DNA from 4 places in the Shewanella sp. FDAARGOS_354 genome. Region 2 is predicted to be linked to each of the others. Evidence: predicted binding sites of a transcription regulator. Region 2 holds the regulator's gene; each other region holds the start of a gene.
What was found. The regulator sigma-54, encoded in region 2, starts transcription at its own class of promoters, with help from an activator protein. The targets are predictions, from matches to a motif close to GTTGGCACGNNNNTNGNNT.
Positions count from the first base shown of each region.

Region 1: a site for sigma-54 is predicted at 1,541-1,559, ahead of flgF (flagellar basal-body rod protein FlgF). Genes of this name have one in related genera too.
Region 3: a site for sigma-54 is predicted at 1,735-1,753, ahead of CEQ32_RS13405 (TorF family putative porin). Genes of this name have one in related genera too.
Region 4: a site for sigma-54 is predicted at 1,504-1,522, ahead of flgA (flagellar basal body P-ring formation chaperone FlgA). Genes of this name have one in related genera too.

Region 1 covers NZ_CP022089.2:29,743-32,889, forward strand. Annotated here, with positions in the region: gene flgE (flagellar hook protein FlgE) at 63-1,424, shown strand; gene flgF (flagellar basal-body rod protein FlgF) at 1,596-2,339, shown strand; gene flgG (flagellar basal-body rod protein FlgG) at 2,350-3,138, shown strand.
Region 2 covers NZ_CP022089.2:4,406,860-4,410,006, reverse strand. Annotated here, with positions in the region: gene lptA (lipopolysaccharide transport periplasmic protein LptA) at 1-196, shown strand, start outside; gene lptB (LPS export ABC transporter ATP-binding protein) at 193-924, shown strand; gene CEQ32_RS19830 (RNA polymerase factor sigma-54) at 1,031-2,506, shown strand; gene hpf (ribosome hibernation promoting factor) at 2,535-2,822, shown strand; gene ptsN (PTS IIA-like nitrogen regulatory protein PtsN) at 2,825-3,147, shown strand, end outside.
Region 3 covers NZ_CP022089.2:2,970,620-2,973,766, forward strand. Annotated here, with positions in the region: partial or broken gene CEQ32_RS13390 (hypothetical protein) at 1-265, shown strand, start outside; gene CEQ32_RS13395 (response regulator) at 339-1,136, shown strand; gene CEQ32_RS13400 (HU family DNA-binding protein) at 1,284-1,556, shown strand; gene CEQ32_RS13405 (TorF family putative porin) at 1,845-2,537, shown strand; gene rimK (30S ribosomal protein S6--L-glutamate ligase) at 2,583-3,147, opposite strand, start outside.
Region 4 covers NZ_CP022089.2:24,408-27,554, reverse strand. Annotated here, with positions in the region: gene CEQ32_RS00140 (CheR family methyltransferase) at 1-430, opposite strand, end outside; gene CEQ32_RS00135 (chemotaxis protein CheV) at 533-1,453, opposite strand; gene flgA (flagellar basal body P-ring formation chaperone FlgA) at 1,659-2,366, shown strand; gene flgM (flagellar biosynthesis anti-sigma factor FlgM) at 2,442-2,768, shown strand; gene CEQ32_RS00120 (flagella synthesis protein FlgN) at 2,771-3,147, shown strand, end outside.

The sequences.
Region 1 (3,147 bases), 650 kb from region 2:
CAAGATTGTAAATGGACATCACACTTGTCCATCATTGAATTGAGCAAATATAGAGGTGAATTATGTCGTTTAACATTGCATTGAGTGGCATTTCTGCTGCGCAGAAAGATTTGAACACTACTGCGAACAATATCGCGAATGCTAACACCATTGGCTTTAAAGAGTCGCGTGCTGAATTTGCGGATGTTTACGCTAATTCAATTTTCTCAAACTCAAAAACCGCTGTGGGTGGCGGTGTGGCTACGAGCCAAGTGGCGCAGCAATTCCACCAAGGTAGTTTGCAACTGACGAATAACTCGTTAGATTTAGCGATTAAAGGCGGTGGCTTTTTTGTAACTGCGTCCGAGATAGGTACCTTGGATCATCAGTTTACTCGGGCAGGTGCTTTCAAAGTCGACAAAAATAATTATATGGTTGACTCAGCAGGGAATTTTTTGCAGACCTTTCCAGTAGATAAAGATGGTAACTCTACCTCTGTCAGTTTAACGACAGCTAAGCCAGTACAAATTCCTGATACTGCAGGTAGCCCTGTTCAAACTGAAAACGTGACTTTGCAGATGAATTTAAATGCAAAAGAAGGTTCACTCGATCCTGCTGCTTTTGATCCTTTAGACTCCAAAACCTATAACAGTGTGACATCCATGACGATTTATGACTCTCTGGGTGAGCCACATATCATGACGACCTATTTCGTCAAGCCAAATAATGGCTCATATAATGGTGAAAACAACTGGGTTGCATACTATGCCATTGATGGTAAACAAGTTGATATTTCTGGCCCTGCTGGTACATATCAGACTGACACCAATGGTGATGGCACTCCCGATGCCTCTGGCACAGCTCAAACGGCTGGCGGCTGGAAGGGATCGGTTCTGAAGTTTAATTCTGTCGGTGTGTATACTGGGAGTGATCCGGCAGTCGTCGCCACCGAAGCGCTAGGGGTTGGCGGCGCTGGCGTGTTAGGCCCTGGTGCTGATGGCACTCAAGCCGTGACTATTAAATTTAATGCACCAACCCAATATTCAGCTCCCTTTGCCGCCACTGAATTGTCACAGGACGGTACCACAGTAGGGCGTTTAACCAATGTCGAAATTGGTGAAGATGGTTTGATCACTGCCAGTTACTCCAATGGTTCAACAGTGCCATTAGCCCGCGTTGCTTTAGTTCGCTTTGCAAACGAGCAAGGTTTGACACAAGTGGGTAATACCTCGTGGAAAGCCAGTTTATCGTCAGGTCCTGCGCTGGCTGGTGAGCCTAACAGTGGTACGTTTGGTAGTCTCAGTTCTTCAGCGTTAGAGCAATCTAACATTGACTTGACGACTGAGCTGGTGGATTTGATTTCGGCACAACGTAACTTCCAAGCCAACTCACGTACGCTGGAAGTGAATAACACTCTGCAACAAACTGTTCTGCAAATTCGTTAAGTTAATCTTGCCTCTGCTAAGTGTTGCCGCAAGCGGCAACACTTAGCCTCTTTCTGTTGTGCATTCATTCGTTTATTAAAATCTCCTAATTTATCAGTTAACTAGCTGCTTATTTTATTGGCATGATGTTTGCTTTGCTATTGTCAGGTTGAAACTTTGACGGAGCAGTCTGTGGACAAATTCCTTTATATCTCCATGAGCGGCGCTAAGCAAAATATGAATGAGTTGGCTTTGCGTGCCAACAACTTAGCCAACGCAAATACCGATGGATTTAAGTCGGATATGGCGCAAGCCAGATCGATGCAAGCCTTTGGTGAAGGATTGCCGACAAGGGTCTTTGCCATGGTTGAAACCCCCTCCGCCAATTTTCGTTCGGGCCCGATTAAATCTACTGGACGCGATCTTGACGTTGCCATTAAAGGTGACGGTTGGTTTGCCGTGCAAGCACAGGATGGTAGTGAAGCTTATACCCGTTCTGGCAGTCTCAGTTTTGACTCAACAGGTTTATTGCATAACGACCGTGGTAATCCCGTGATGGGTGATGCCGGACCGATTGTGTTACCGCTGCCAATTGAAAAGGTCACTATTTCACAGGATGGGATTATCTCTGTTCGTCCTCAAGGTGCGACGACAGAAGTCGTCGAAGAGGTAGGAAGATTAAAGTTAGTAAACCCCGGCAATGCACAAATGATGCGCGGCGAGGATGGGTTGTTCCGTTTGGTATCCGGTGATCCGGCGCCTGCCGATCCCAGTGTATTTGTAGAAAGTGGTGCTGTAGAGGGCAGTAACGTCAACCCCGTAGATGAGATGGTGTCCTTAATCGACCTACAGCGACAATTTGAATTGCAAGTGAAGATGATGAAAACCGCGGAAGAAAATGACCGCGCTTCATCCTCATTAATGCGGGTTAGTTAGGAGATAAATTATGCATCCAGCGTTATGGATTAGTAAAACTGGCTTAGACGCACAGCAAACCGATATTGCGGTGATTTCAAACAACGTCGCTAACGCCAGTACTGTGGGCTATAAAAAAAGCCGCGCGGTATTTGAAGACTTACTTTATCAAACTGTTAACCAAGCGGGTGGGATCAGCGCCTCTAACACTAAGTTGCCAAACGGTTTGAACATTGGTGCGGGTACCAAGGTGGTAGCCACCCAAAAAATGTTTACCCAAGGCAATATGCTGACCACGGATAACTCGCTCGATTTGATGATTGAAGGTCCTGGATTTTTCGAAGTGCAGCTCCCCGATGGGACTACGGCTTATACCCGTAATGGTCAATTTACCTTAGATGATACAGGGCAAATTGTCACGCCGGGTTCGGGTTATGTGTTGCAACCTGCGATCACTATTCCTGAGGATGCAACCAGTATTACTGTCTCTGCTGAAGGGGAAGTCTCGGTAAAAACACCAGGTGCGGCGGAAAACCAAGTCGTTGGGCAGCTCAGTATGACCGACTTTATTAACCCGTCGGGTTTAGATCCTATGGGACAAAACCTATACACCGAAACTGGTGCGAGTGGTACGCCTATTCAAGGCACTGCATCACTTGATGGTATGGGAGCGATTCGTCAAGGTGCGTTAGAAACCTCTAACGTGAACGTGACCGAAGAGCTAGTTAACCTCATTGAAAGTCAGCGGATCTACGAGATGAACTCCAAAGTGATTTCGGCGGTCGATCAGATGCTGGCTTATGTGAATCAGAATCTATAGAGGCACATG
Region 2 (3,147 bases):
AGCGACCCTAGACCAAGCGGGTAGTCAAGTTACAGGCAATTTAATTCGTTACGATATTATTCAGCAAAAACTGATCGCCGAAAGTAGCGGCAATGGTGATGATCGCGTAATTACCATTATTCAACCTGATAATTATCAGGAAGAACTCAAAAATACACCAACAGATAAACCTGTGAAAAAACAGGATTCTAAATGACCCAAATCACCTTAAAAGCACAGAATCTCGCCAAGAGTTATAAGAGTCGTCAGGTTGTCAAAGATGTCAGCCTGACGGTCAAAACGGGTCAAGTCGTCGGCCTACTCGGCCCTAACGGCGCGGGCAAAACCACCACCTTTTACATGGTCGTGGGCTTAGTTAAAAGCGATAAAGGCCATATCTTTATCGACGATGATGATTTAACCGCCGATCCTATGCATCTGCGTGCCCGCAAAGGTATTGGTTACCTACCACAGGAAGCGAGTATCTTTCGTAAATTAACCGTACACGACAACATCATGGCGGTACTGCAAACCCGTAAAGAGCTCAATAGTGACCAGCGCGAAGAAGCACTAGAGCAACTGCTAGAAGAGTTCCATATCACCCATATTCGTGACAGCCAAGGCATGTCCTTATCGGGCGGTGAACGTCGACGCGTCGAAATTGCCCGCGCCTTAGCGGCCAACCCCAAGTTTATTCTGCTTGATGAGCCCTTTGCGGGCGTTGATCCGATCTCCGTTATCGATATCAAGAAAATTATCGAGCAGCTTAAGAGCCGAGGCCTTGGTGTACTGATCACTGACCACAATGTGCGCGAGACCTTAGACGTCTGTGAACATGCTTACATTGTGAGTCACGGTAATCTTATTGCCGAGGGCACACCCGCAGAGATCTTAGACAATCAGCAAGTTAGGGCTGTGTACTTAGGTGAACAATTCAGGCTATAGTTACTAAAACAAAGCTAATAAGCCTTGAATTTGAGAGCGCTAGGCTCCATCCATATGATATCAAGCGACCTAAACTCACAATAATAACCTAGGGATCAGCGGTAACATGAAAGCGTCACTCCAGCTCAAACTGGGTCAACAGTTAACCATGACGCCACAACTTCAGCAGGCCATTCGCCTGCTGCAACTGTCGTCATTGGAACTGCAACAAGAAATCCAGCAAGCCTTAGATTCTAATCCTCTTCTCGAGCTGGAAGAGGAGCAATTTGACGCGCCTAGCGAACGTAAGCAAGATATCGCCGATACCGACTTTAGCGAAACGACTGCCCAGCCACAGGAACAAGATAATTCCACCGTGGACATTGCCGAGTCGCTGACCAAAGAATCTCTGCCCGAAGAGTTACCCATGGATACCACTTGGGATGAAGTCTTTACCGCATCGCCAAACTCAGGTTCTGGCGCCAGCCGTGAAGATGACATGCCCTTCCAAGGGGAAACTAGCGAGGGGTTGTACGAACATTTAGAATGGCAAAAAAACCTCACACCCTTCTCTGAAACCGATTTAGCCATTGCCACCGCGATTATTGATGCCATTGACGATCAAGGTTATCTCACTCAAAGCACTGAAGATATCCTCGAAGCCATGGGCAATCCCGAGATTGAACTCGACGAAGTCGAAGCCGTGCTCAAGCGTATTCAACACTTCGACCCTGTTGGTGTCGCGGCAAGGGATTTAAGCGAATGTTTACTGATCCAGCTATCTCATTTTTCGCCTGATACCCCTCACATCGAAAACGCCCGCATGTTGATCAAAGATCATTTAGATCTGATCGCCGCTCGCGACTTTAGGCTGTTAATGCGTAAGACCAAACTGAAAGAGGACGAGTTAAGGGACAGTATTGCGCTGATCCAAACCTTGAACCCTCGTCCCGGTTTACTCATCACCCCTGTCGATGAAGAATATGTGATCCCCGATGTATCGGTGTCGAAGAAAAACGGCCGTTGGGTGGTCGAATTAAACCCTGACTGCATGCCAAAAATCAACGTAAATCAGCAATATGCAGCAATGGCCCGAAGTTCAAAAAATCAAGCTGATAGCCAATTTATTCGTGGCCATCTGCAAGAAGCCAAGTGGTTTATTAAAAGCCTTGAAAGCCGTAACGAAACACTGCTCAAGGTGGCAAACTGTATAGTGCAATATCAACAGGGTTTCTTCGAATATGGCGAAGAAGCCATGAAACCTATGGTCCTAAACGATATCGCCGAGGCGGTAGAGATGCATGAGTCCACCATTTCACGGGTGACGACTCAAAAATACATGCATACCCCAAAAGGACTTTTTGAACTAAAATATTTCTTCTCAAGCCACGTCGGGACGGATGATGGCGGTGAGTGCTCATCCACAGCAATCAGAGCTTTCATTAAGAAACTGGTTGCAGCGGAAAACCAGAAAAAACCATTAAGCGACAGCAAGATGGCTCAACTTCTGGCAGAACAGGGAATTAACGTTGCGCGCAGAACCATTGCGAAGTACCGAGAAGCGATGCTTATTCCCCCTTCCAATCAGCGTAAAAGTTTATAGCCTATTGTGAGTATCGGAGGACGTTTCTATGCAAATAAACCTAAGTGGACACCATATCGAGATTACTGAATCGTTACGGGCATATGTTGAGGAAAAGTTTTCAAAACTTGAACGTCATTTCGAACAGATCAATAATGTGCACGTTGTGCTCAATGTTGAGAAAATGCAACAGATTGCCGAAGCGAGAATCAACCTCACCGGTGGTGAAGTCTTCGCGACTTCAGAGCATGCAGATATGTATGCTGCCATAGACGTCCTGATTGATAAACTTGATCGTCAGGTTATTAAACACAAAGAGAAGTTAACAAAACACTAGCAATGGAACTTCGTACCATACTGCGGCCGGAGTGCACAACCTGCGCCACTCCGGGCAGTAAGAAAAAGGTACTGGAACTCATCAGCGACTTAGCCGCTGCCCAGTACCCCACCCTCTCATCTCAAGAGATCTTCGAAAGCCTCGTGGCGCGCGAAAAGATGGGTAGCACAGGTATAGGTAACGGTATCGCCATTCCACATGGTCGATTAACCGATATAACACAACCCATAGCGATATTGATAAAATGTGAGGAGCCGATAGCCTTTGATGCTATCGATAAACAACCCGTCGATATTTTATTTGCACTACTCGTGCCTGCCGACCA
Region 3 (3,147 bases), 1.4 Mb from region 2:
TTTTGTTTGGCATACTGACACAAGCACCTTGGTCTAGCTTAGTGCTCAAAATTTATATTGGATTACAAACCTTAGGCCTGTCAGCACTTGGACTGCCATTATCGCCTATCAGATTACACCTCAAGACGTTAAAGTGGTGGTAGAGGGTCATAACATCCCGATGTTACCGCTGGTGCTGTCTATCATTGCCCTGCTATTAGTACAGTATTGGATCGCATTTTCACGGGTAACCCGTGATTATTTAACTGCAAAATTGAAAGCTTGATTTAATGTGTTGCGAAGCAGTTATTTCTCGCCTAAGTTAACGCCTTTCTAAAAAAGCCCAATAGCTTGTGACTATGACTCATTTATCGCCTAACGAATTATCGATGCTTATTATTGAGCCATCGGAAACCCAGCGCCGCATTATCATCAAGCGCTTACAGCAAGAAGGCATTGTTAGCATCGAAAATGCTGCCAATATTGAAGAGGCTAAAGGACTCATTGCTCGACACAAACCCGATCTCATTGCCAGTGCAATGCATTTTGAAGATGGAACAGCGACCGAGTTTTTGAACTACCTGCGCAGCAAAAGTGAATATAAAGATATTCAATTTATGCTGATCTCAAGTGAATGTCGCCGTGAACAATTGGAGATTTTCCGCCAGTCTGGCGTAGTCGCGATTCTGCCAAAACCTTTTAATGCCGAACACTTAGGCAAGGCGCTAAATGCGACCATCGATTTGCTCAGCCACGATGAACTCGACTTAAGCCACTTCGATGTGCACGATGTACGCGTGCTTGTGGTTGATGACAGTCGCATGGCACGTAATGTGATCAAGCGAACTATTGGTAATTTGGGGATAAAACTGATTACCGAAGCAGAAGATGGTGCGCAAGCCATTGAATTAATGCGTCATAATATGTTTGATTTAATTATCACTGATTACAATATGCCCAGCGTTGATGGACTGGCATTAACGCAATTTATCCGTAATGAAAGTCAACAATCCCACGTGCCTATTTTAATGGTCTCGTCTGAGGCTAACGATACACATTTAAGTAATGTATCTCAGGCTGGGGTGAATGCCCTGTGCGACAAGCCCTTCGAACCCAAATTGGTTAAGCAACTCTTATATCAGTTGCTCGAAGAATAAAACCTAAGTCACGAATGGCGCAAATACCCTCCAATTTTGTTACTTCGATGACACAAGCCCGCAGCAAAGGGCTTTCCAACGCTTTAACCTTGTGGCATGTTAGGCTCGCTGACTTACATAAATCTACGGAAAGAAGAGACAATAAAAATGAACAAAACTGAACTTATCGCCAAAATTGCAGAAAATGCCGATATCACTAAAGCTGAAGCAGCACGAGCATTGAAATCTTTCGAAGCGGCGATTACTGAATCAATGAAAAACGGTGACAAAATCTCTATCGTCGGATTTGGCTCCTTTGAAACAGCGACTCGTGCAGCTCGTACTGGTCGTAACCCACAAACGGGCAAAGAAATCCAGATCGCTGAAGCCACTGTGCCTAAGTTTAAAGCGGGTAAAACCTTGCGTGATAGTGTGAACTAATTCGCTCGACATTGATTTTATAAAACGCCTCCTCTGTGAGGCGTTTTTTTTCCCTCACGAAAGCATAAAAGATGATTTTTTGCACAAACACAGTGCGTCCACCGCTCCATTTTTGAGCGCTTTAAAACATTTAATTAACATAAATTATGTAACCAGTTGTTTTTAAAGATGTTCAAATAATGGCATGTGATTAGCAACTCCCTTATCAGAAAAAACCATGATGCACCAATGCCGCCGTATTTAAGTGGCATGAGTGAATCGATAAATAAATCAATCGAGGGGATGAGTATGAGAAAATCACTGTACAGCGTTTTGGCATTATCGACGGGATTATTACTAACCACTAACGTCTTTGCGGCGGTATCCGGCAATATTGGCGGCACATCAAACTATCTATGGCGCGGAGTGACTCAAACCAATGATGCGGTGGCGATCCAAGGCGGTCTTGACTACAGTCATGACTCAGGATTTTATGCGGGTACGTGGGCATCAAATGTCGATTTTGGCAATGACACTAGCTACGAGTTAGACCTCTATGCTGGTTACGGTGGCAACATCACCGACGATCTCAGCTATGATTTTGGCTATCTCTATTATGCCTACCCCGATGCCGAAGGCAGCATCGATTTTGGTGAGCTCCACGGGGCTATTACCTGGAAGTGGGTCGAACTTAGTTATTCCCACGTGATCAATGCGGGTGATGACGTAGCGGCGGAACCACTCGATAACAAAGATATGAGTTATCTTGCCGCCACAGCATCTTTCCCTTTAACCGAGAAACTTAGCCTGTCATTCCACTATGGCTACTCCACAGGAGATGTGGTTGAAGCTTGGTTTGGTGAGGATAACTATGCCGATTACAACCTAACACTTAGTGCAGATACCAGCATGGGCACAGTCTCTTTTATGGTATCAGATACTGATCTGGCTGATGACGATGCTAAAATCGCTTTAGGTTACTCCTATAGCTTTGATTTATAAAATAAAGAACTAAGAAACACGCCGCGTTAATCGCGGCGTATTTTATTAAGCGATCACCGCCCGATTCGACTTACGTGCTAACACCATTTTCTCAATATATTCCACAATAGGCTCAGTTACCGAAATACCCGTAGTTTGCTCAATACCTTCGATACCGGGAGCTGAGTTCACCTCAAGGATCAACGGGCCACGATTCGAACGTAAAATATCCACGCCTGCAACGACTAATCCCATCGCTTTAACAGCGGCAACGGCCATCTTGCGCTCTTCTGGCGTAATTTTCACTTTTTCACCACAGCCGCCTAAGTGTAAGTTTGAACGAAAATCGCCCTCTGGCCCCTGACGCTTCATCGAGGCCACCACTTTATCACCCACCACAAAACAACGAATATCACTGCCGTTGGACTCTTGAATATACTCTTGCACCAAAATATTGGCTTTGAGCCCTAAAAAGGCTTCAATCACGCTCTCAGCGGCGGTTTTCGTTTCCGCTAATACCACCCCAATCCCCTGCGTACCTTCGAGTAACTTGATCACTAAAGGAGCACCGCCCACCATATTAATGAGATCAGGAATATCATTGGGTTTATTGGCAAATCCAGTGATAGGC
Region 4 (3,147 bases), 650 kb from region 2:
TCGAGGCACCACCAGGCAGCGCCCCAGGTTTTTTTTGCTGGTACTCTAATATGGTCATCGCTAAAGAATATGGCTCTTGACCCGACGAGCAAGCTGCAGACCATATCTTTAAAGGTCTACCTAACTTACTGTATTCTGGTAATAGCGCATTATTAAGCAATTCAAATGGATAACGATCACGAAACCATAAGGTTTCATTAGTGGTCATGGCATCAATAACTTCAGCTCGTAAAGCTCGTTCCGTGGGTTTCATCGAATGCTTTACCACATCGGATAACGAAGGAAGGTTATATTTGCCCATCAATGGCGCGAGACGACTACGTACGAGGTATTGTTTATTTTCACCTAGCACGATGCCGCTATGTTGTTCTAAAAACAACCTAAATTGATTATATTCGGCTTCAGCGAGTGATTTATCAGGCACATTCACGTCCTAGATCCTATAGCAAGCACCAAAATAAGTGCACAACAATCATGTAATAAGGGCTAGATTATAGCGTAAAGCTCAACTAGGCACTAACCCACACTCTCACTACAAACTTAAATGCTTGTTCACTGCCGCAGCTAATTCGTCAGGGTTAAATTTTGCGATAAAGTCATTGGCACCAACCTTTTGTACCATGGCTTGGTTAAAGACACCGCTTAATGAGGTGTGCAGTACCACCTTGATATTTTTAAGCTTAGGATCATCACGGATCTCAGCCGTTAAGGTATAACCATCCATTTCGGGCATCTCAATATCGGAGATAATGAGTGGAATTTCATCGGCAACGTTATTCATTTCACTTGCAATGGCCTTGAGCTTATCAAGTGCCTCACGACCATCTTTTGCCGTGTCAATTTGTAAATTTAACGACTCTAACGACCGAATAATTTGCTTGCGTGCCACCGCAGAATCATCAATCACCATAATATGGTAATGCTGACTTCTATCGAGAGTAAGTTGCTCATTAACCTCTTCACTAATGGCCGTTTTGACAGGTGAGATTTCATCTAAAATCTTTTCAACATCTAAGATTTCAACCAACTCACCTTCAATCTCGGTAACCGCGGTTAAATAGGAATAACGCCCAGCACCTTGCGGTGGCGGCATAATAGCTTCCCAGTTCATGTTGATAATACGTTCAACAGAACTAACCAAGAACCCCTGCACACTACGGTTATATTCCGAAATGATGATAAAGCAATTTTCAGTGCTCGCTAACGGACGCCCCCCCGTTGCCGCACTCAGATCGATAACAGAAATAGTTGTGCCGCGAATATGGGCAACTCCTTTGACGTAAGGATTGAGTTTAGGCAATGTCGTTAATGGCGGGCATTGCAAAACCTCTTTCACTTTAAATACGTTTATCCCAAACCGTTGACGACCATTTAACTTAAATAGCAATAGTTCTAGCCGGTTTTGACCTACGAGTTGGGTTCGTTTGTTGACTGAATCAAGAATACTCGACATAACTCTGCCTTGTTGTTCTGTTTATGTACGGCCCTAAAACTCGTTTGAGTATAGGCATATTAATTGCTTACGTCTTGTTATCGATAAACATAGTTGAAACTAAGTCAAACTTCTGACACCAAAAATCTAAGAAAGAAGCATTGAACAGTTTCACGCTTGATAAAAGTATAGGTGTATTCTGGCGTTACAAGCTAGTCTCTTCATTATGAAAGTAAATTTAGTCTATTTTTTGAGTATTTTCGCACTTTTTCTATCCACGGCAGCTAAGGCTGAACCCGTGATACCTAGCGTATCGGCGATATCCGAATTAGCTAAAGCCCTTATTAATGAAAAGATTGCTGTACCTGCAAATGCGAAAGTCGACATTAATCCACAAACGGTCGATAACCGAATGCTGCCAGCACAGTGTACATCACCAATAAGGGTCGAATTAGCTTCAGAACGCGAAATTAGCCGTAATAACACCATAAAAGTTAGTTGTGATACCCCCGATCTCGCCTACCCTTGGCAGATTTTTATGTCTGTTAGAGTAGACATTCTTTTTCCTGTTGTGGTCGCAACCGAAACCTTAGCGCCAGGTGAATTAATCAGTTCTTTACAGGTCGAGATCCGCTATGTTGACCAAAATAGTTTGCGTGGCATGCAATTTAGCGATACTAATCAGCTAACAGGCGTGAGAGTTAAACGCCGAGTCGCGAAAAATTATCCTATTTTTGCGAACAACCTTTGCTTTGTCTGTAAAAATGACACAGTGTCGATTTATGTGCGTTCAAATAACTTCGTACTAAAAACTGTGGGAGAGGCGCTGCAAGATGGTAATATCGGCGACCAAATTCGAATCAAAAATAGCAGTTCTAACAAAGAGCTAGATGCCATAATTACGGCGATTGGCGAAGTAGAAGTTAGAATGTAAAATAAGCTAAAGCTTTTCGATAAGCTGCCGATACCCCAGTTAAGAAATCCCGTATACATGACGCTGGAGCCTAAAATGGCAATTGATATTAGCAAATTTAACGCCGGAGCGGCCGCACAAGTCCGTTCAAACAGCACTAAACAAAGCAGCGAAAGCGAGAAAACCTCTCAGGTAGCGGCTAAATCAACTCAACTAAAAGGTGACTCTGTTGTCATTACGGCTCAAGCTCAACAGTTACAAGGAGCTCAAACCAAAATGGCCAGTCTACCTGAAGTCGACCAAAAGAAGGTGGCCGAAATAAAACAAGCCATTGCCGAAGGTCGTTATAAAATTGATCCCGAAAAGTTGGCTGCGAATATTGCCAGCTTCGAAGCAGAATTAAATGAGCTTAATAAAGAGTAACTATGACAGAAATAGCTAAACTGGTAGATCAACAACACGCCCATTTGGCTGTTCTTAAACAAATTATTCTTAAGGAAAAAGGCGCTTTGGTTGACCAAAACGCCGATTTGCTTTTGTCGCTTGCTGAGCAAAAATCAACATGTCTACAAGCCCTTAAAGCAAATGATGACTTGCTGGCTAGTCACAGCGATAAAGCCTTACTCACGGAGCAAGTTGAGCTATCCGATAAAATGGCAGTGGTTAAAGAGGCACTCGCAGAATGCAAAGATCTCAACGCACAAAATGCTAGTTTGATCGAGATGAATCTTGCAAGCCTAAACCGCTTTGCTCAAGCCTTGCAGGCGAGCCGAAATGCCACCACGCTGACGTATAACGATAA